Regions from separate parts of the Yersinia antarctica genome, predicted to be linked through region 3. Evidence: predicted binding sites of a transcription regulator. Region 3 holds the regulator's gene; each other region holds the start of a gene.

Region 1 (3,193 bases), 1.5 Mb from region 3:
TTCATCAACATAGGGAGAAAGCGTGAACAAGGGCTCACGAGGGCTATCATCAACAAGATCTGCGACCGGCGAGAATGTATAGGCGCGGCGGATATCAACAGGCTGCATTCCTTCTGCGACACTGTTTTTGTGATGAGTAGAGTCTTCGTGATGAACAACGTCTTGGTGCTGAACCGCCCCATAACGATGCTGTTGTTGTGCTGCGAATGCCTGCCGTAATGCGGCTTCTTCTAAAGCTTGCTCATCTTCTGGCTCAGGGGCGGTGAACGTATTACCCCCTGCGTCTGATGATTGCTCGTAACGCTCGGATTGCTGGTCGGCAAACGCTTTACGCAAGATAGCCTGCTGCAACGCATCATCATCTGCTGATAGAGGCTCGCTGTCGAACGACGCTGCAGTAACCTGAGGATTTTGCGCTTCTTGTTCGCGTTGTTCCTGTTCCGCCATACGTTGTGAAGGCAACTTGATACCGTAAGAGGCCAACTCACGCCGCGTTGGAATACGCACAGGGTTAGGCCGTGGTAACTCAGGACCGATACCCTGTTTTACCTGAGAACCGGTGTCACTAGTAGCAGTAAATGCTGGCATAAACGTCGCTGCTGCACTCGCAGCGGCGATGGCTGTTCCCGACAAACCGTGATGAGACAATGGGTTATTTGACAAGCTGCTATTGATCAATGGGTCACTAATCAGTGGATCACTGGCCGAACTTACTGCGGCCAAACCATCAAGGGCACGGCCAAAACCAGTGTTCGCATTAGGAACACTATCGACCTGATCACTATGGCGCTGTGCTGTTGAGAAATCGAACGGCGAATGGCTGACAGGTGCAGGTGCAGGTGGTACATCCCATGCCCCCATTTGTGGCTCTGGCCGCTCAACAGGCGTGGCAACGCGAGTCTGAACCGGTGATGGCGTCTCTTGCGGAATTTCAAACGAATATAACGGCGGTGTCGCTGTCGAGTTAGCCGTCATCGGTGCCGTGCTATGGCTGCTAACAGACTCGGCTATCACCCCAGGAGCAGGTTGATAGTCATCATCTGTTGCCCGCAGGCTGCTTAATAGAGGATCATAGTCGCCATTGGACCCCGGCGCTGGGGATAAGGCCGGCTCAGGCGCATTGGCGATGGCGTCGGTTGCTGATGGCGCGGAGAATAGCACGTCGTCATCAGCATGAGCCGCAGATGCCGCAAGTGCGGCGCTAGCCGCGCCTACTGCTAGCGCTTTATTTGAAGCCGCCCGCTGCTCTTGTTCAGCAACGTCGGAATCTTCAACCTGATAATCGTCATCTTCATCGTCATAGCGTTCTTCACGACGTGAGCGATTAGTCATAAATGTCAGTGAGCCTAAGACCACTCCGCCAATTTTCTCAGCAATGACCAACCATGACCAGCCGGTAAACAGCGTCAGGCCAACAGCCCAGATACAGAGCAATGTCAGTGTTGCACCGACACCATTGAACCACGGCAACATGGCATTACTGAACAAACTGCCAATTACCCCACCAGAGGCAAAGTAATAAAGATCGTCAACATTCAATGCAGCCAGGCCACATGACGTTAAAATCAGGGCTAATGTGCCAATCAGACGTAAAGAAAGAGCAAAGTAATCAACGTGTTCATTGGCATCGCGCTGACGGAAAGCCGCCCAGCACAACATCACCATAATCACAGGGATTGCGTAAGCCAAAACACCAAAGGTGAAGAACAGTGTATCGGCCATCCAGGCACCAATACCCCCACCAAGATTGTGGATAGGCTCATGCCATGCAGTTTGGGACCAGCTTGGGTCCGAAGGATTAAAACTGAGCAGCGCCGCCATCAGGTAGGCTGCCAAAATTGTTACCACAATCAAAACCGCCTCAAGTAAACGACGCCCGCTGCTGAGTTTTTTCAGGGTAACTTCTTTATCTTCTGTATATTCCTGGCTCAAGAAAGGCTCTCCAGGTTCCTGTTAACTGGTATGAGTGACAACGCCGAGAACCCTCCCGGCGTTGAAACTGTATGAATAAACAGGAGTGTAACCAAATTACTCAGGTTTTGCACCTGCCTGTTTACCGCGTTTTAATGACTAGGCGGTTACTCTGCTTCACTTCTTCCATGACCACATAGGTACGAGTGTCATTGACGCCCGGCAGGCGAAGCAAGGTCTCACCGAGTAATGTACGGTAAGCAGACATATCAGGTACGCGGGTTTTCAACAAATAGTCGAAATCGCCGGAAACCAGGTGACACTCTTGAATTTCCTCAAGATTTTTAACAGCGGCATTAAATTGCTCAAACACATCCGGAGCGCCACGATTCAGAGTAATCTCAACGATAACCAGCAGCGATGCATCCAAATACTGTGGATTAAGCAGTGCGGTATAACCTTGGATGAAACCCTGACGCTCTAAGCGGCGAACTCGTTCCAAACATGGTGTTGGTGATAATCCTACTCGTTTTGAAAGCTCAACGTTAGAGATGCGCCCATCCTTTTGTAATTCATTCAGGATGTTACGATCTATACGATCAAGCTCTTTCCCCGGGCGTTTTTTATTATCTATCATCTTATAGTCTCTCTTAATTTCCTTGAGTCTGTGACATGCTCTCATCGTGCTTATACTTCGAGCCTGCTACAGACAACGACCCGCAGCCTGTTTTATGCAAATATATCAACACGTTGTTATCTCACACCCTGTCTGTCCAACTGTATGCGAGGTACTCGATGATTATTAGCGTTGAGGAAGAGATAGCACATCACGAACCGCCGTAGAAACTCCCCCCTACAGTTGTTCGAGAACTTACTTCACACGCCATCCAGCATTAATCGAAAACGTTCCAGGGTTTTCGCTTGGCATCACTGATACCAAATCTGAAATTTATGGCGCGCAGATAATTTCTTCTTCCTATGATGTTTTCGCAAATGCACAGCCGATTGTCAAAGTAAAAGAAGTTAAATCAGTAGAACGTGCCAGAATTAAAATCCCAGAGTGTTTCCCTTAGCTATTTTTTCGTCCTAAATTTGCTATAAAATGGTGCAAAAAGGTGGTTTTGTGTCATGGCTATTTTTTGCTCAATCGGCTTGCAAGCCACATTTTTTATAGGGTCAAAGCTTTTCAGCGCGAATTGGCGCGTAACGTAAAAATTAATTTGGGTCCAATTTGCCCGCAGCCTGACGTCACTTCACCGCTAACTGCCGATTCTTAATACAT
Region 2 (3,193 bases), 1.8 Mb from region 3:
CCTTGGTCATTAGTGCCAATACGCCGTAGGGGGTCAGTTTCATCACCAGACGTACCAGTTTCATCACCCAAGCTTGCAGCGTATCAATAGCAACTAATACGCGTTGTCCTTTCTCGACATCATCTTTCAGCAATTGCAGTGAGGCAATACCGAGGAACGTCGCGAAAATCACCACGCTGATAATTGAGGTCGGACTGGCCCCGGTCAAATCGGCAAACGGGTTTTTCGGAATAAACGACAGGATCAACTGCGGCACTGTCAAATCCGTCACTTTGCTTAAGTAGTTGCTTTCAATGGCACTCAAACGTGCTGTCTCTTGCGTACCTTGTACCAAGCCTTCAGCGGTTAAGCCAAACAGATTGGTAACCAGCACGCCAACCAGAGCAGCAATTAAGGTGGTGAAAAGCAACGTACCGATTGTCAGTACGCTAATTTTACCTAGCGAAGAGGCATTATGCAGTTTAGCGACAGCACTCAAGATTGAGGCGAATACCAGCGGCATAACAATCATCTGCAATAATTGCACATAACCATTTCCGACAATATTAAACCAGGTGATGGACTCTTTCAGTACCGGGTTATCAGCACCGTATACCCATTGCAAGCTCAGACCAAACAGCACCCCCAGTGCTAAGCCAACCAAAACTTTCTTGGCCAGACTCCATTGTTTATGCCGGGTTTGTGCCAATAGTAATAGCAGTGCTACAAATACCAGCACGTTAATCACAAGCGGAAGGTTCATCCCCATATCTCCAAATTATTATTTTAAATACTGGCACATATTCTATTACTATTTTTATCTAGAACAGAGCCAAGCACCGTCATGGTGCAATTAGCCGCATATGGTAGCAGTTCCTCTTCAGGCTCACTTATATCCAAAAGGAATTTTATATAAATTTTTACCCTGATTTGTATGGAATACATTCAAATTGGTGATTATTAACCCATTAAAATGTGATCACAGTCGAAAGTTTTTCAATTGTTCCATATAGGATAGCAAGGGAATGGTGGTATCAGTTTGCCAATAGACGGAAAAACAAACTAATAGAACACAGAATACGCGTTCTAATTGATTGCCTTTTTGTGGGCGTAATAGCGGGATACAGAATCGCCAGCGGCAAGGCCATAACAGCGGTACGCCAGCAGGTGTGAGCATATCCGCTAGTAAATGGCTGAAATAGCCAATAATCATTGCATGGAACGCATCTGCGGGAATAATCCAATCGCGTGAGATGTCCATTTGAAATAGTGCCACACCACCGATAACGGCCAATAGGCTATGGGTAAACCCACGATGGCCAAATGCACGGGCAATGGGGGTGGAGAGCCACTTTAACCGCTGGCCAAGGATTGACTTTGGGTGATCAATATCGGGTAGCAGGGAAGTTAGCAGGGCGCCAGGGATAATATGCCACCAGTCACCCTGTGCCAGTTCCGGTGTAAGACCGACTTTTTTGGCAAAGATAGCGCAGGCGACAGAAAAAATAAGGTGTCCTTCCCCTGTCATACTTGAATTCCGAGTCTGTAGCTGTTGGTTTATCCAGTATATGAGATTTATCTTGACGTGGATAGCCGTTACGCTGTAACTAAATGTCTCATTTTTCTCTGGCTGAGAGCAGGGAGTTTAACGTGAGTATTCAGGGGGGAAATATCAGGTCTTGGGCTGAAATGAAGTTACATTGATAAAAAAAGGGGAAAAGTGACCGGGAGTCGACTTTTCCCCAAAGTAATACGGGTATGGGCATAATTTAACAAATAATGATGAGGGTACTCATAACAACATAATAATTAGAAGCTGTACTGCACACCGACACGGTAGCGAGTTTGACGCTCGTCAGTCGTTTTGCTACCTGCTACGTTGCCGATAGCAACATATGGCTTCCAGTTTTTATCCCATTTGTAAGCAATTTTCAGATCATGACTCCATTCTTCTTTTTCTTTATTTGCCAGAATTTCATCTTCAGATTTCTTGTAGTTTAATTCGTATTCTGCTGAATAGTCTTTCAAGAAACTATAAGCAAACAGCATGGTGAACTCATGGCCTTTCTCTGTTGCTTTGGTCTGAGCTGGCTGGTTACGCTTGTAATATGGGCGATAACGCAGTGAGGTAGAGAAATCATCAGTAAAGGACACTTTACCGCGCAGGTAAGGGCGATAGTTGTTCGAGTCAGATGATGACTCTAATGAGAAACCAGGCTCAATCTGGAATGTTTTGTTGAATTGATAGACGTAGCTGGCAACCACTTCGGTACCATTACTGACTTGCTCATTAAATGGTTTATTAGGCGTAGTATCAGAGCTGTGCTGGCCCCATTTCCCTTCTAAAGATAAACCAAAACCATTGGCAAAACGGTTGGAGATCAGTAAACGGTCTTTATGATCAGATTTACTGGTATCTTTCATTTCATGCCGATAGTCAATTGTTGTTGCAACAGAACTAAAACTGATAACAGATGCCACTGCCAAAGTAAGTAATTTAAATTTCATTTTTTATATAATCCCAGGGTTATGGTTATTTAAAACAACAATCATTAACAAGTTTATAAAAATCAACATACGACTAAAAAACAATTCCACAATCAAAGAAACAACGTTTCACTTTATGTGGATTCATATTCTATTTATATGGATAATTATTTGTGTGATCCAGATCTTTCTTAGAGATTAATTTTTTAATCAGATATTAATTTGTGATGGCGATCTAATTGGCTATTATTATTTTTTTTTATAAAACAAAACAACCCCGCCAAATCAATGGCAGGGTTTAATAACCACTTAAGTTAAATAGATTTACAGATTATCTCATGGCGCGTTTCAGGATACGGTCACCTTGTTTATTAAAGTATTCCGCAGATTCTTCAACAGATTTCTGACCATAATCGATATATTGGATTGCATCTCGGAACAATGAAACGATTTGCGGGTCATCAAAGTATGGTGACGTTTTCATTTCATGTGGCAGTTCTAATGCCATATTTAAACCAGCAACAGATGGGTCTTCATCTTTAATTACACCGCTGGCACGCAGTTGAGTTACCGCAGTCTTACTCAGTGGTACACCACGCTCCAAGCCCATAGCATCAACACCTTCTTTGCTGTTAAGCAGGAAGTTGATGAGCATGGCACTTTCTTTAGGATACTTAGTCGATTTACCAATAGAGAGCATTTGAGCAGGTTTAAAGAACAGACCTGC
Region 3 (3,193 bases):
GGGTGTTCCGTGGCCTTCACGCCCCGGCGAACGACCAAACATCACGGAAACCGGTAACATCTGGATATCTAACTCGGGATTATTGCGGTGCAAATCCAGATAGTCGTGGAACAGCTTTACCGATTCCTGTTTAGGCGCGTAGTAGCGAAAGACCCGCGGGCCATTATCGATAAACACATGGCTGGGCAGTTGCACTCCATCGATTTCCAATGGAATCAATGGGTCGGGCAGGTCTTGTGCTTGACACTGCGCTCGCAAAGTCAGCAAATCAGCCTTAGAATTGTAAGGCAAAACGTACAGAATAGGACGAGAGGGGTCTAGCCCTAACTCAGTCACAGGGTCTGCCGGAATAACCTTGCTTTTTACCAACATTTTAAGTGGTAAATTCAATAACTTATAATATATTTTACGCCAACCTGACATAACTACATGAAGCCTCTTGTTAGCAATTCGTCGCAAGGATACCAGAAACTGGTTTTGAGATCTGTGGTGATAAGACAACAGAAAGCGGCAAAAATCATCATTAACTTAAGATAAAGGCAATAAAACATGGCGAATCAATCAACAGGGCTGGCCCGAGTCTATAAAGCGGCCGGTTATTCTGTGAAAGGCTTAACGGCTGCCTGGAAAAACGAAGCGGCATTTCGTCAGGAAGCTGTTGCTGCCATAATCGCTATCATACTGGCCTTCTGGCTGGATGTAGATGCTATCGCACGCCTTTTATTAATTGGTAGCGTGGTTTTAGTGATAATTATCGAAGTCATTAACAGTGCGATTGAGGCGGTAGTGGACAGGATTGGCAGTGAGTTCCATGAGCTATCGGGCCGCGCCAAAGATATGGGGTCCGCGGCGGTATTCCTCGCTATCTTGTTAGCGTTATTTGTTTGGATAACCGTACTTTGCCAGCATGCCGGTTAATGTTATGACGAACAATGCCGCAGAAATAAGCTGTGATTAATCCCTGTTTTTATTCACTCTTTGGTTCCCAACACCCGCTTACCTGTATATACTCACAGCAAGACTGTATAAACAAACAGGGGGCGGAATGAAAGCACTTACTACCAGACAGCAAGAGGTTTATGACCTGGTTCGCGATCACTTAGCGCAAACCGGCATGCCACCGACCCGTGCCGAAATTGCGCAGCGTCTGGGGTTTCGCTCTCCTAACGCCGCTGAAGAGCATTTAAAAGCACTGGCCCGTAAAGGCGTCATTGAGATTGTTTCTGGCGCTTCCCGTGGCATTCGTTTGCTGATGGAAGAAGAAGATGGCCTGCCACTGATTGGTCGGGTTGCCGCAGGTGAACCTTTGCTGGCACAGCAGCATATTGAAGGGCACTACAAAGTAGACCCATCAATGTTTAAACCGAGTGCAGATTTTCTGTTGCGGGTTAATGGGATGTCGATGAGAGATATCGGTATTCTGGATGGCGACCTATTAGCGGTGCATAAAACGCAAGATGTGCGTAACGGGCAAGTTGTAGTGGCACGAATTGATGATGAAGTGACGGTAAAACGCTTGAAAAAACAAGGTAATATCGTACAGCTTTTGCCAGAAAATAGTGAGTTCCAACCGATTATTGTCGATCTGCGCGAACAAAGCTTCACTATTGAAGGATTGGCCGTCGGTGTTATCCGTAATGGTGACTGGATCTAACATTAGCGTTTTATATTGAACTGATAAGCCGTTCCTGCTCAGGAGCGGCTTTTTATTATTAATGACCCCATTAAACGATTCAGACGCCCAAATTAATTGACGTTGCAGGCAGGCAGCCGCAAAGAAGCTCGCTAATTCCGATCAATGCTAACGACAAGTAGATGATTTGGATGACAAATCTGCGGGGAGAAAATTTGAATGCTGCTTGCTGCGGCCTCTCAGAGGTGATGTCTGGGAAGGGGCCAAGTAACAAGTACAGCTAGCCTGCTACAGCTCCAAGTATGGAAAAGTTATTTAGATTGAGACGATTCCGACAATAAGTTATTACCTACTGTTTTAACTGAATAATATCAGTGCTTATTTTTACTTTATAGCTATAATCTCAGTGATTAATATTATCCTGACTTTAATTGCTAGTATCCTCTGCTATAGTTATTCGTACGGTAAGCGAAACAACGAAGTTTAATTTTAAATTATGACTGTGAGTGACTAATTTAAATGTGGTTGTTTTTATCAATAGAGAATGTTTATCGTATTGAATTAAATAAACTGACTAATCCCAAGGTAACGGAGATATTATGAATAAAGATCAAGCCGACGGTAACTGGAAGCAGTTTAAAGGTAAAGTGAAAGAAAAATGGGGCAAGCTGACTGACGATGACTTAACGGTAATCGAAGGTAAGCGTGACCAGCTAGTGGGTAAAATCCAGGAGAAATACGGCTATCAGAAAGAGCAAGCCGAGAAAGAAGTCAAAGCCTGGGAAGACCACAGCAAATATCGCTGGTAACAGCATTAAATGGAATTAAACTGATATTGATATAAATTAATCGGGTCTCTCGTTTCATAGAATATGCATTGTTAATCAACCCCGTCTAGTTATTGGTGTATCAACTCCAATTATATTGAAGCGGTGAGGTTATTTTAATAAAAGCTATTCTAGCTCACCTGTATTTATATCTACATCTGCACAAGGACGTGCCTTATTATTAATTATTACCCTGTCGCATTGCTCGCGGCAGTCTACTTTTTGCTAACCGATATATACCCACCAGGGATCTCTATCTATACCCTAAATAATTCGAGTTGCAGGAAGGCGGTAACCGATTTGTACAGCATTTATGCTAGCCCGCTGGGTGAGCCTCAAGGATGAGGCTCATTAATCCCGATGAGCTTACATGAGTAAGTGATTCGGGTTATTGAGAGCAGCCAACACACATGCAGCTTGAAGTATGACGGGTATAAGGCAAAAGTAATTGGAGAGCAGCTAACATTGCTGCAACTTCAATTAGGTACGCAGCTATTTCTTTTTAGTAACAATAGAGTGGTCATGGTCACAATGCTCATGGCTTTCGCATGCTTCAACTTCCCCGCATTCAGCACATAAACCGTGCGCTTCAACCACACTGTGACGCAGCACAAAACCTGATTGTTTTGCTAACTGTGACAATGCCTCTTCAATGCCCACGGTGGTGCGTTCAGTGACTATTTTGCACCGATCACAGATAAATAGCGCTGAAGTATGGGTTGGCTCTTCAAAA
Region 4 (3,193 bases), 1.5 Mb from region 3:
ACGTCGCCTTTGTAAGGCATACGGCCAAGCCAGTCGTATCCCATTTCAAAGCCCAGGTATTGGTTTGCTTGGTAACCCAAGAACGCACCAGCACCCAGTTGGTCTTTATGGGTAGGACCGTCGTTGCCAACGTTGCCATAGATACCGCCAGTGCCAGTATCTTGATACTGGGACCAACCCAGTTTACCACCGGTGTACCAGGTGTTATCTTTCGGTGCGGCTTGCGCTACTGTAGCGAAACCAGCCAGTGCCACTGCTAATGCGATAGCTGTCTTTTTCATTTTACGCCTCGTTATCATCCAAATAGGCAATGAGCTTTAAAAAGCTAAGCCCTTGGTTAAAATTCTTCGCCAAGGTTTTAACGCTCCCGTTAATCACGCTGCCAGTATAATTTGGCGTTTTAGAGCAACCTTGGCGATGTAAAGTCTACAACGTGGCGAGAAAGTTACAAGTGTGATGTGATAAACCGCCTGAAAAAAAAGCGAAATAGTGCATTATCTTTAACGATTTAGCGGTAAAAACCCGCGTTTTCTAGACGTTATTTTCTGCTGCAAGCCGCATTCCGACTCGCTTTATGCCGGTTTTATAGGAGTAAGCGCTAAATATTGTAATAATTCATGGGATAAATCCTAAATTTACTTAATGATACAAAGAAGAATGAATTTTTAACGTTGCGCACTGTCCTTGGTTCAGTTTTATGTCATTCAACGGACGCATAACAAACCCATAAGCATTCCCTAACTTTGCTGCCAAACGTAATCTGATTCGATCATTTTCTGACAACTCCGGTAGCCAACCAAGAACGACACTGTAATTTCCCGTCAATAATGCCTTCTCCATTGCATCAACAGTCGACAATGGATTGATTTGCCGTAACTGAACGACTTTATCTATTGGTAAGCCTGAATGCTGTAACCATAAACGACTTAATTTCTGTTGTGGGGCCAGCCATAAAAGCCACCGAGACTGCTTACCAAGTTGTTGCAATAAAGGAAGCAATAACTGAGTTACCGCAGGCTGGTTTTCACTGTACACAAGTTCACTGATAAGGCCACTATCTGTTGGAGCATCAACTCTTTCCGGTGTTTCACGGCTAATAAGAGAATGATAATTAGCATTATAAGGTTTTAGTGATTGAGTACGCATTATGAACCTCGCCTGTAGTGTGCTGTATGCATATACAGTAGTCACTGTTTGTTCGAAGATCAACTAAATTTTTACAAGACGCTTCGCATAATTGTGATGTAAATCCGTGCAAATTCATTTTGTGTTTGGCTAGGTAATCCATATTGCGTATTTTTTAATTGGTTGTTCCTCTTACACTTATTGCAACTGGATAGGGACGTTGGATTGGATTTTTACTAAAGGAGTAGTTATGGAAAACGCATCAGAAAACAAAATCATGCAAGCACAGGATCGTTTCGATTTTTTAGGCAAGATCACAGTTCGTTCGCAATTTGGTGGCTATGGCCTATTGGCGAACGGCATTATGTTTGCGGTGATTTCGGACGGCGAACTGTATTTACGCGCTAATAATAAGATAGAAACGCTATTCCGCAGTCGGGGGATGAGTAACTTTGTCTACGCTAAACGCGGGTTACCGGTATTGCTGCGTTATTATTGGGTAGACTCTGCATTATGGAGTGATGAGTGCACACTAAGTCATTTTGCTACACGCGCTTATCAAGGGGCGAAAGCTGAGATTTTAAGCAAAAAAGGGCCAACAGTTCGTCTGAAAGATTTGCCGAATCTCAGTGCCAGCCTTGAACGACTATTGTGGAAAGCCGTCATCAAGAATGCGGCGGAACTGCGGCGTGAAGGGGCCAAATGCTGTTATCTGAAGTTACGTGCATTAAGGCGCTCACTCGGGGTTAATGTATTATTGGCGCTTGCTGGGGCGATAAGTGGCCACCATTATGCTGTGCTGCCTTTATTGATGCGTAGTGAACTTATTGAATGGTTTGAGATACACATCCGTTCGCCCAACATTACGCAGTTTGAAACAGCATAGCGGGGCCATCGGGAATGGCCCCAATCTTAATTAGTCTGGCTGATGTGCCTATTCAGTTCACTGAGTTCAGGTAACAGTTCAAGCAATAAACCTATTTGTTGTAAAACCAATTGGTCTTTGCTCTCCGGCTCAGGATTACAGTTCTGTAGCCGGGTAGATAAGCTGGCTAGCACCTGGGCCATTTTCGCGCTGTCAGGCTGCTCTTGCTCAAGTGTACCCTCGACATAACAAATCGCATCATTAAGCAGATTCAGGGTGGCGGTGTTGCTCAGTTTCTCTCGATGAGCACCCAGCGCGGATATATAGCTCAGCATCGTGTGGTTCAGACAGAGCAATCGGAATGCTGCCTCCTGAGTTTCTTTGTCATTTTTGGGTTCGGCAGACATATTTGAGATCACTGAGGCTAACTCCGCGTCGCAATTATGTGCATCACGGCGGGCTATACGGTAGGGCAGGCTATTATCTTTGCCTTGATAGTATTGCACCAGAATTGCATCCAAATAGCGGCAGTTGGCATTCAGCGTTTTATGAACCACCGCAGGGAGGTGGCGGAACTTCCAATCCGGCCAGATAAAACTCACCGCTACCCAGGCGATGGCACAGCCTAGCAGGGTATCAAATACCCGAGGTGCGGCAACCTCAAATCCTTCCCCTAATAGGTTAAAACAGAGCAAAACCAGCAGGGTAATAAACATCGTTGCATGAGCATACTGAACATTACGGAAAGCAAAAAATAGTACCCCGGTAATGACAATAAGGATGAGTTGCCCCTCAATGGAAGGCACAAAATACAGGATAGGCAAACCAATAAGAATACCCGCTAGCGTGCCAATTATACGCAATGCAAGGCGGCGGCGCGTCGCATTGTAGTTAGGTTGGCAGACAAAAAGACTGGTCAGTAGGATCCAATAGCCGTGGCGCATGCCTGTTAGTTGAATAAACGCATAACCGAGACATAGCACCACTGACATGCGAACTGCGTGGCGAAATAGTGCAGATTGTGGGGTGAGATGGCGGCTGATACGCAGCTTGATATCACTCCATCCGGTAATGTGGTCGTCAGACAAACGGCTCTCGGGCTGAGGGCCTTCGGCTAATACTTGTTCGGATTCAATTCCCGCCAATTGGGCATCAATAGCCCGTAAATTTCTCAGTAAGTGGGAAAGGGCTTTAACTTGCGGG

What was found. The regulator LexA, encoded in region 3, represses DNA repair genes until DNA is damaged. The targets are predictions, from matches to a motif close to TNCTGTATGTACATACAGNA.
Region 1: the regulator LexA is predicted to act here: its motif matches at 1,998-2,017, upstream of ACWJJO_RS14125 (DNA translocase FtsK 4TM domain-containing protein).
Region 2: the regulator LexA is predicted to act here: its motif matches at 1,527-1,546, upstream of ACWJJO_RS12330 (metal-dependent hydrolase).
Region 4: the regulator LexA is predicted to act here: its motif matches at 1,167-1,186, upstream of sulA (SOS-induced cell division inhibitor SulA).

The regions. Positions count from the first base shown of each region.
Region 1 covers NZ_JBSJQF010000001.1:3,036,855-3,040,047, forward strand. Annotated here, with positions in the region: gene ACWJJO_RS14125 (DNA translocase FtsK 4TM domain-containing protein) at 1-1,932, opposite strand, end outside; gene lrp (leucine-responsive transcriptional regulator Lrp) at 2,054-2,548, opposite strand.
Region 2 covers NZ_JBSJQF010000001.1:2,663,551-2,666,743, reverse strand. Annotated here, with positions in the region: gene ACWJJO_RS12335 (L-cystine transporter) at 1-742, opposite strand, end outside; gene ACWJJO_RS12330 (metal-dependent hydrolase) at 959-1,507, opposite strand; gene ACWJJO_RS12325 (oligogalacturonate-specific porin KdgM family protein) at 1,789-2,487, opposite strand; gene ACWJJO_RS12320 (ABC transporter substrate-binding protein) at 2,798-3,193, opposite strand, start outside.
Region 3 covers NZ_JBSJQF010000001.1:4,488,287-4,491,479, reverse strand. Annotated here, with positions in the region: gene plsB (glycerol-3-phosphate 1-O-acyltransferase PlsB) at 1-423, opposite strand, end outside; gene ACWJJO_RS20770 (diacylglycerol kinase) at 550-918, shown strand; gene lexA (transcriptional repressor LexA) at 1,046-1,654, shown strand; gene ACWJJO_RS20760 (CsbD family protein) at 2,233-2,442, shown strand; gene zur (zinc uptake transcriptional repressor Zur) at 2,953-3,193, opposite strand, start outside.
Region 4 covers NZ_JBSJQF010000001.1:2,959,137-2,962,329, reverse strand. Annotated here, with positions in the region: gene ompA (porin OmpA) at 1-281, opposite strand, end outside; gene sulA (SOS-induced cell division inhibitor SulA) at 640-1,146, opposite strand; gene ACWJJO_RS13845 (TfoX/Sxy family DNA transformation protein) at 1,376-2,011, shown strand; gene yccS (YccS family putative transporter) at 2,038-3,193, opposite strand, start outside.